3 regions of the Geobacter sp. SVR genome follow, and region 1 is predicted to be linked to each of the others. Evidence: riboswitches for the same ligand, from Rfam matches in the RefSeq annotation. Region 1 holds a riboswitch; each other region holds the start of a gene.
The links. Region 1 has a riboswitch for S-adenosylmethionine ahead of GSVR_RS15710 (PLP-dependent aspartate aminotransferase family protein). Riboswitches for the same ligand answer to the same signal wherever they lie in the genome.
Positions count from the first base shown of each region.

Region 1 (3,273 bases):
AACCCGAATAACGATGCGGATCCGTTGAGAAGATGGCCACAGCTTTTTTTAGGATTTCACGCTCCCGACGGAGTTGCTCGTTCTCTTTGCGGAGTTGCTTAAGCTCTGCTTCGGCAGATATTTGACTGGCTATAGCCGGATCCTGCTGGTCACGGTGTTTCCGGATCCATCCTTTTAAGACTCCATGCGTGATCCCGAGACTGCTTTCAACTTCGCGAATGGTGCGGTTGTCTTCCAAAACCAGCTTCACCGCTTCAGCTTTAAACTCGGCATCGTATTTTCGGTTCATTCTCATGACACACCCTCCTGGTCCGTTAGGATATAAGGTGTGTCCTCAAATGTGAAGATAGCTCACTCTGGGTTTTTCTCCCCCCTTTGAGAAAGGGGGGCAGGGGGGGATTTCGCCTCTGATTGTTCCTCCGTCGAAATCCCCCTGAATCCCCCTTTATCAAAGGGGGACTTGACTTCTTACGCCTCGAAGGCCTGGCGCAGGTCCTCGATCAGGTCCTCGGCGTCCTCGATGCCGACCGAAAGCCTCAGCAGCACGTCGTTGATCCCCAGCCGGGCACGCAGGTCGGGCGGGATGTCGGCGTGGGTCTGCACCTCGGGGAAGGTCATCAGGCTCTCGACCCCTCCCAGGCTTTCGGCAAAGGAGATCAACTGCGTCTTCAACAGCAACTGCTCCACCAGGGAATGGCTGTCGACCTCGAAGGCAATCATGGCGCCGAAACCGCGCACGTCGCGCTGCATCAGCTCGTGGTGCGGATGCTCTGGCAAGCCGGGATAGAATACCCGGGTAACGCGGGGGTGCTGCTTCAGCCAGTGGGCAATGGCCAGGGCATTGTGCTGGTGGCGGTCCAGGCGCACCGCCAGGGTCTTCATGCCCCTGATCACCAGCCAAGCGTCCTGCGGCCCCAGCACCGCACCGGCGGCGTTCTGATGGAAATAAACCTGCTCGGCCAACTGCGGATCCTTGACCACCACCAGTCCCGCCACGGTGTCGTTGTGGCCGGCCAGGTATTTGGTGGCGCTGTACACGGTGATGTCGGCCCCCAGGTCCAGGGGGCGTTGCAGATAGGGGGTCAGGAATGTATTGTCGGCGATCAGCAGCAGACCGTGCTGTTGGCAGAGGTCTGACAGGGCCGGCAGGTCGGCGAATTTCAGCAAGGGGTTGGTGAGGGTTTCCACGAAAACGGCCCGGGTGGCGTGTGTGACAGCGGCCCGTACGGCTTCGATGTCACTGGTGTCCACATAGGTGAAGGTCAGGCCGAACTGGTTGAAGACCCGGTCGAACAGACGGCAGGTCCCGCCGTACAGGTCCTCGGTCACCACCAGGTGATCGCCGCTCTTGAAGAGCAGCAGCAGGTTGGTGATGGCGGCCATGCCCGATGCATAGGCAAAGCCGCGCGCCCCGTTGTCCAGCCGGGCGATGCCCTCTTCCAGGGCCATGCGGGTCGGGTTGCCCGAACGGCTGTAGTCGAAACCGGTGCTCTGTCCCAATCCCGGATGCCGGAAAGTGGCGGTCTGGTAAATCGGCACGGTCACAGCCCCGGTGCGCGTGTCCCATTCAAGTCCGATCTGAACTGCCTGAGTGCTGATGTTCATCTGTTCCTCCCACAATGAAAAAATCCCCTTCCGGGGTGCGGAAGAGGATTCCTCGAGAGGTATCGTCTCTTCCTTATCTCCCGGGATCGTCGATCCCGCTGGAATTGGCACCTTCCCCGACGGGAGGTTGCCGCGACATCACAGGGCCAGTCCCTCAGTCGCTCTCGATAAGAAATGTATGTGAACTGCTTTGGTTCTGTAAGACCGGGTCAGGCTAGCATTAGTCTCTCGGCACTGTCAACAGGATAAATGGCGCTTCATGCGGAACCTGGCCGGATCAGACCCGCAGCTTTCGGTGCGGGGGACTGTCACTCCTGAGGCTGGATAGTCTGTCTGAAGAGTTCCAGCTCCGCGGTCAGCTTTTCCAGCAGGGCCGCAGTACCGGAATCACCGAAGGGATCTTCCAATTCGTTCAGTTCAGTTGCCAGATGGAGGATGCGGATCGCACCGATGTTGGCGGCAGCTCCCTTGATGGTGTGCGACTGGCGATGGATTTCTTCGGCATTTGCCGCTGCCAGCGCGGCATGCAGATGTTCGATGGCGGTCGTGGCGGTATTCAGGAACAGGCCGGTAAAGACGGGCAGCATCTCGGTCTTGCCGCAGAGCCGGTCCACCAGTCCTTCCCGGTCGAATACCGGCTGCTCTCCGGCCGCACCCGGGCCCGGTCCGGGCGCAGACGACGAAAGGGCGTCGCCGGTGAGGCGGGTAATGGTGGCAATGATCGCATCCTGTTTGAGCGGCTTGGGAATGAAGTCGTCCATGCCGGCTTCCTGGCATTTCTGCTGGCTGTCATCGACCGTGCAGGCGGTCATGGCAACGATCGGGATGCGGCTGCCGCGGCCACGCCGCCGTTCCTCGTCCCGGATGGCGCGGGTGGCCTGAAAACCGTCCATAACCGGCATGTGCAGGTCCATGAAGATGATGTCGATGTGCCCGTCGAGAAAGCATTGCAGCGCCTCGGCGCCGTTGGCGGCCATGCTTACCTGGTGGCCGCACCGCTCCAGGGTGATCCGGGCCACTTCCCGGTTGATCTCCACATCATCCACCAGCAGCACGCGGCGGACGGGAGGGGCAGCGCGCCGTGACATGGCCCGCGCGATGGCGGCCGCAATTTCGCCGCGCTTAATCGGTTTGGAGATGTAATCGTCCATGCCGGAAGCGAGGCATTTCTCGGCGTCCCCCTTCAGGGCAAAGGCGGTCATCGCAATGATCGGGATCTGCTGGCCACGTTCATGGCTGCGTATGTGGGCGGTCGCGGTGTAGCCGTCCATTTCCGGCATCTGGATGTCCATCAGGATCAGGTCGAAAGGCTGTTTCTGCCAGGTGTCCAGCGCCTCTTTGCCGTTGGAGGCAAAGGTGACCCGGTGCCCCATCTTTTCCAGTATCAGGCCGGCCACCTGCTGGTTGACGTCCACATCCTCGGCCAGCAGAATTTTCAGCGAACGTCCCTGCTGCTCGGGCTGTTGCGGTGTTTCGGCAGGCAGGGCCGCGACTCCATCGACCGGAATTTCCACGGGCAGCTGCAGCATAAAGGTGCTGCCGACCCCTTCCCGGCTGTCGACGTGGATGCTGCCCCCCATGAGTTGCGCCAGGCGCTCGCAGATCGCCAGTCCCAGTCCGGTGCCGCCGAAGGCCCGCGTGGTCGAGGTGTCCGCCTGGGTAAAAGGC
Region 1 is NZ_AP024469.1:3,340,861-3,344,133, reverse strand. Features, by position in the region: gene GSVR_RS15715 (transposase) at 1-295, opposite strand, end outside; gene GSVR_RS15710 (PLP-dependent aspartate aminotransferase family protein) at 469-1,605, opposite strand; SAM riboswitch class I at 1,676-1,779, opposite strand; gene GSVR_RS15705 (response regulator) at 1,914-3,273, opposite strand, start outside.

Region 2 (3,273 bases), 1.5 Mb from region 1:
CCCCATCAGCCCCTTTTCCTCCGGGCTGTAGTCGCAGCAGATCGTGCTGGCGGGATGGATCACCAGGGTTTTGGCATCACCGATGTTGGCCAGGTTCTTGGCCAGTCTGAGCCCGTTGATCACCCGGAAGGCCGAGGCCTTGTCCCCGGTACCGAAGGTCAGCAGACCGCCGTATCGGCCGCCGTACAGACGGCTGGCCACTTCGTGCTGCGGCGAGTCCTCCAGTCCGGGATAATTGACCCAGCTGACCTTGTTGTGGTTGCTCAGGAAGCGGGCCAGTTTCAGTGCGTTTTCACAATGGCGGTCCATCCGCAGCGCCAGGGTCTGGATACCTTCGGTCAGCAGGAAGGAATTCATCGGCGCAGCGCAGGCCCCCACATCCTTGTGCACCAGCTTGCGGGCCCGGGCACTGAAGGCAAAGGCGCGGTATTTCTTATGGAACTGCTCGAAGTGGGGAAATGCAGGGCTGTCCCAGTCAAAGCTCCCGCGATCGATGATCACGCCACCGATGGAGGTGCCACTGCCGTTGATGTACTTGCTGGTGGAGTGGATCACGATATCCGCTCCCAGAGCGGCCCCGTTGGCCAGATAAGGGGTAGTGACCGTGGCATCCACCATCAGGGGCAGTCCCGCCTCATGGGCAATGGCGGCCAGTGCCGGGATATCGGGCACGTCCAGTTTGGGATTGCCGATGGTCTCCACGAACAGCAGCCGGGTGCGTTCGTTCACCCCTGCCCTGACCGCCTCCAGGTCCAGCGGATTGACGAAGCGGGCGGTGATGCCGTAATTGGAGAGGGTGTCGCGGAAGAGCGAAAAGGTGCCGCCGAACAGGGACGAGGATGACAGGATCTCATCCCCTGCCCGCAGGATGGTCAGCACCGCTGTGGTGATGGCAGCCATGCCCGAGGCGGTGGCAATGGCGGCCACACCACCGTCGAGAAGCGCCAGCCGGCGCTCCAGCGACTCGGTGGTCGGGTTGCCGATGCGAGTGTACACCTGCCCGACGGCCCGGCCGCGGAACACGTCCTCCAGCTCTTCGGCGCTCTTGTATGCAAAGGAGCTCGACTGCACGATCGGTACCGAGGTGGCACCGGCCGGACCGGCCTCCAGCCCCCCGTGCACGAGCAGCGAATCGAAGCGAAGCGTCTTTTCCATGTTTATCCTCCCTCCCCGACTTTCCACGGCGAGCGCCGCGCAAAAAAAAATCCCATCTAGAGATAGATGGGATGGATGTCAAGGGGCAGGATCCCCGTGACCCCACCTCATCTTTGCCTGTTACGGCAGGAATTAGCACCTGACGCTCCGAAGAACCGGTTGCTGTGGCTTCGCAGGGCCTTTCCCTCCACCACTCTCGATAAAGCAAGGGTACCTATTCGGTTGTGAAGGCACTTATAACAAAGCACACAAAATGTGTCAACAACAAATTTTATTTATCTATGGATTTGATAGACAAATTAAAAAAAGGGGGACGGACGAGCCGGTTTGCTCGTTTAGATGCCGGCACCTGCTCCTTCACCGGTTTCCATCTCAACGAAGCGTGTATTCCATCCGAGCGAGAAACGCCAGAGCTCATCCGGTCCAAGGGGATGTGGAATTCGTGTTTCCAGGTTGGTTACGATCTTCAGGGCCAGACTGCTGAACAACTCAGCCTGGTGAGAATCGGAGAGGGACTCAAAGACCGTCCTTTCCGGAGCTTCCTTTTTCCCGACCGCAAGGATGCGCGGGATGTATGCCAGCACGCCGATAGTGGTCCTGGAGGCGTAATCGTCGATCAGCTCACGGCCGAAAGGCGCATCCACCAGGTTGGCGATGATCCCCCCTGCCCGCGCCGATCCGTTGCCCGAATGCTGCCGGATCTGCTCGAACAGGGAATTGGTGGCCCTGACCGAGTTGAGCTCCGCCGACATGACGGTAAAGATGCTTTGAAAAAAACCTTGTCGTACCGGGACGGTGAAACCGCCGCCAGCCTCGTCACCCTGCACGTTGTAGATGACGTAATCCAGCTTCAGCTCTTCGAACAGCCCCGACTCGGCGATGCGCCGGGTAGCCGCCGTGACCGACATGTCCGGACCAGCACCCCCCTCAGGGGAAAGGCCGGTTTCCAGGCGGAACAACCCTGCGTAGCTTTCCCACAGTGCCTCCGCAGGGGAGACGCCGGGATGCCTCCGCATGAGCCCGAGCAACGTGGGAACAGGGACATCCGCAGGGGACGGCATGAGCGAACCGGCAGTGCTTCCACAGCCGATCAGCAGCACCCGATAGCCGGCCAGGGAGAGTGCGGTGCTCAGATTGGTGCTGACAACGGTTTTGCCGACTCCGTTCCTGCCATAGATCGCGATGCTTCTGGTCCCGCCCCGTATCATGCAGTCTCCTTCGGTCCGCACCGTCCCCGGCATTCCGGCGTCAGATCTGGTAATCCTGGTAATCCTCCACAAATACCCGTACCTGACGCGGCCTGACGTACACCGATTCCCCCTGTTGCAGCTCCTGGTTCCGATACTGCTCCCTGGTCAGCTCCGCCTCGAGGAATTCGCCGTTTTCGAGGACGAGCGTCACGCGGACAGCGGGCCCGAGCTTCTGGATATGGCTCACTTCGGCTTTCATGGCGCTTGTATTGGAAGGGTTGCGATCGATCTCCAGATCATGGGAACGGACAAAGGCGAGGGCCGGAGCGTCCTCGGTGCCGGCATGCTCCGGCGCTTCGAGCTGAATGCCCCCCACGGTGGCCTGCCCCTGGTGCACCCGCCCCCGGAACAGGTTGACGTTGCCGAGAAAGTTGAGCACAAAGGGGCTGGCCGGATGCTCGTAGACCTCGTCCGGGGTGCCGGATTGCACGATGCGCCCCTGATCCATCACGACGATCCGGTCGGCCACCTCCAGAGCCTCTTCCTGATCGTGGGTGACGAATACACTGGTAACGTGGATCTCATCGTGCAGCCGTCGCAGCCAGCGCCGCAGCTCGGCACGCACCTGGGCATCAAGAGCGCCGAAAGGTTCGTCCAGCAGCAGCACCTGCGGCTCCACCGCCAGGGCACGCGCCAGGGCAATGCGCTGGCGTTGCCCCCCGGACAATTGCGACGGATAGCGGCCTGCCATAGCCTCCAACTGCACCAGCCTGAGCAGTGCCATGACCCGCTCCTTGATCTCCGCGTTGGAGGGGCGCGTGGAGCGCGGCCTGACCCTCAGTCCGAAAGCCACGTTCTCGAATACGGTCATGTGCCGGAACAGCGCGTAGTGCTGGAATACGAAGCCGACCCGCCTTTCGCGCACATG
Region 2 is NZ_AP024469.1:1,826,786-1,830,058, reverse strand. Features, by position in the region: gene GSVR_RS08455 (O-acetylhomoserine aminocarboxypropyltransferase/cysteine synthase family protein) at 1-1,155, opposite strand, end outside; SAM riboswitch class I at 1,260-1,361, opposite strand; gene GSVR_RS08450 (hypothetical protein) at 1,491-2,363, opposite strand; gene GSVR_RS08445 (sulfate/molybdate ABC transporter ATP-binding protein) at 2,404-3,273, opposite strand, start outside.
Region 2: linked by a shared signal. The riboswitch ahead of GSVR_RS08455 (O-acetylhomoserine aminocarboxypropyltransferase/cysteine synthase family protein) and the one ahead of GSVR_RS15710 (PLP-dependent aspartate aminotransferase family protein) in region 1 are both predicted to bind S-adenosylmethionine.

Region 3 (3,273 bases), 930 kb from region 1:
GTCAGCAAGGTCTTCATCCGCTTGCGCTGTACGTCGGCGGTGCCACAAACGGGACAGCAGCAGCAGACCACCGGCAAAGCAGCCTCCCGCGCAAAGGTGCGGATATCCGCTTCGCTTACATATACCAACGGCCGGATCACGGTAGTCTCGCCGTTATCGGCCAGCATGCGGGCGGACATGGCCTTGAGCGACCCGACGAAAAACTGGTTTAACAGCAGGGTCTCGATGAAATCGTCACTGTGGTGCCCCAGAGCAAGCTTATTGCATCCGAACCTGTCGGCCAGGCCGTACAGGACTCCGCGCTTGAGCCGGGCGCAAAATGAGCAGTACGAGGAACCTTCCCGTCGTTTTTCGGATATGATTTCGAAATGATTGGTTTTTTCGATGTGGCAACGAATGCCGAGCGACGTGACGAATGACTCGATAATATCGGTGCGAAAGCCGCGATAGCCCGAATCGACCGTCAGCGCGACAATTTCGAAATCGACCGGAGCCCGCCTCCGAAGCTCGTCCAAAAGCAGCAGCAGCGTGTAGGAATCCTTTCCGCCGGACACTGCCACCGCCACCCGGTCACCCTCTTCGATCAATGAAAAATCAGCTACTGCCCGGCCCACTTCGTGCCGAAATTTTCTAAATAGCCGGTTTTCCTTCAGATTGTCGCGTACAAAAGCCATCGTGTGATCTACTTCCTTTTCGTCTCGGAAGCCTGCTGCAGGAACGAACGAACCAGGGGAGCAAAGGTCTCGTGTTCCAGCAGAAAGGCATCATGCCCGTAGGCAGAAGATATGAGGTGATATTCGACCGGCTTGCCAAGATTTTGCAGGCAGGTGACCATCTCCTCGGTCTGGTAGGGGGGATAGAGCCAGTCGGAGGTGAAGGCGAAGAACTGCAAGGGCGCCGTGACCGTGCCGAAGGCCTCGGCCATTGACTCGCAGCCCCAAGCCACATCGTAGAGATCCAGTGCCTTGGCCAGATAGAGAAACGAATTGGCATCGAATCGGTCGACGAAGCTATAGCCGTTGTAGCTCAGGTAACGCTCCACCTCGAACTGTCCGAAAAAGTCGAACTGACCGTCCTTGGCGGAGAATCGCCGGCCGAATTTGGCATGCATCGACTCGTCGGACAGAAACGTGATGTGCCCAACGCCACGGGCCAGCGCCAACCCATCCTTGGGATTGTGCTTGTACTCCCCCTTGCGCCAGGTGGGATCGTTGAAAATGGCCCAACGCGACACGGCGTTGAGGGCAATCGCCTGTGGCGATGGATGCGGGGTAGCGGCCAGCACGACGGCCGAGGCGATCCTGTCGGGATACTGGGTCGCCCACTCCAGTGCCTGCATCCCTCCCATGCTGCCCCCCATCACGCACAGGAGCCGCTCAATCCCCAGCGCATCGATCAGCAGAGTCTGGGCCCGCACCATGTCGCGCACCGTAACCACAGGAAAACCGAGATTGTAGCGTTTCGAGGTTTTGGGATTGATCGAAGTGGGACCGGTGGAGCCGTAACAGGAGCCGATCACGTTGGAGCAGATCACAAAGTAGCGGTCAGTGTCCAGCAGCCGCCCCGGACCGACGATAGCGTCCCACCAGCCCGGCTTGGCATCTTCGGGCCTGTGTTTGCCTGCCAGATGGGCGTTGCCGGTCCAGGCATGCTCCACCAGAATAGCGTTGGAGGCGGTCGCATTGAGCGTACCGTAGGTTTCGTAGGCCAGGGTGATGGGGGCCAGGATACGTCCGCTGTCCAGCTTGATGCCGTTTTCAAAAGTGGCTGAGAGTTCCTCGACAATGCCTACGGACATAAAAAAGCCCCTTCTTGTAGGGAAGAAAGGGGCTGAACGTGACCTGGTTACAGCGCACCTCTCATCTTTGCCTTTCGGCAGGAATTAGCACCTGACGCCATATGGCCGGTTGCTGTGGCTTCACAGGGCCTTTCCCTCCACCACTCTCGATAAGCAGGTTTTGTGGCGAAACTATACGAAAGGACACCTTTTTTGTCAATATAATACCGTCAGCCCCGGGCGGCTTGGTTGTTCTCAAATTGTCTGGCAAACCACCCTGCCATCTGCTATAACGTCTCTGAAAAAAACTCTGTCCCGACGCTCATTTGAAGGAGATCGACATGAAAAAACTGCTGTTCCTGCTGCCGTTTCTGCTCCTGGCCTTCGGCTGTGCCCGCAATCATCTCAACGTTCCGGCCGACAGCTTCACGGAAAAGGTAAAAGTGCTGGGTGTGGTACCGATCATCGTGGATACCGGATCGGACATCAGACATCCGCAGAAGGATCAGTTGATCTCCCTCGTCACGGAGATGAACCGCAGATACGAGCAGCAGTTCGTCCGCAGGCTGAAAACCACCGGCAACTTCTACACGGTTGCACTGATGGACGGCAATGCCCAGGAGATTTTCAGCAATCTCCTGTTCCGGCGGGAAAAACGGGATGACGCTGCCATCCAATACAACAAGTATTTCTGGAAAAACGAAGAGCTGCGGAATTATCTCCGCAAGAACAGCCTGGACGCGGTCATGATAATCATCATCAGCGGCTTGGCTAAAAACGACAAGATTTATTCCAACACGCTGATGTCCTCGCTGACGGGCGAATACAATTACCTGGTCATGACGGCGCAAATATTGGATGGCGCCGGTACGATCCTGTGGGAATATCCCAATTTCCGCGGCCACATTCTCAGCTATGAACCGATGATCGGACTGCAGTATCCCGATTTCAGCGAGGCCGAGGCAAACCTCTCCACCAAGGCGGAAATCAAGTTCAAGACGCTGGATGGGCTGCGGCGCAAGCTTGAGGAGAGACGTAAAGATTACCTGCTGCGGGAAACCAACGAGACCACCGTTTATGGCAAGCAGTTCGACGAAATGCTCTCTTTTTTGCATTTTGATCCCGAAAAGGAGCAAAAGGAGTCGGCCCGGGCATTGCCCACCCCTCCGGCGGAGCGGCCGAAGGTCGAATCACAGACGCCTGTCGCCCCTGCGGCGGTTGAGAAGCCACTGGCGCCGGTTTCGGCCGTCCCTGTCGTTGCTCCTGCCGTGGCGCCAGCAGCTCCCCTCCCCGGCAAGACGCAGGGATTCGAAACCATTAAGCCGAGCTCGGAAGAAATCGTGCCCGCATCCGGTAAGGTCTATTAAGAAAAACCGTGCAGAGCGCAAAAAAAGACGCCCTCCCTTCCGGGGGGGCGTCTTTTTCTGTTGTGAGCTCGTGATTCAGGGGCGCCGGACGATCATCAGCGAAAGATAGTCCGGGGAATGGGCCGCCAT
Region 3 is NZ_AP024469.1:4,269,427-4,272,699, forward strand. Features, by position in the region: gene ttcA (tRNA 2-thiocytidine(32) synthetase TtcA) at 1-674, opposite strand, end outside; gene GSVR_RS19990 (homoserine O-acetyltransferase) at 683-1,798, opposite strand; SAM riboswitch class I at 1,857-1,954, opposite strand; gene GSVR_RS19995 (hypothetical protein) at 2,119-3,144, shown strand; gene cobI (precorrin-2 C(20)-methyltransferase) at 3,220-3,273, opposite strand, start outside.
Region 3: linked by a shared signal. The riboswitch ahead of GSVR_RS19990 (homoserine O-acetyltransferase) and the one ahead of GSVR_RS15710 (PLP-dependent aspartate aminotransferase family protein) in region 1 are both predicted to bind S-adenosylmethionine.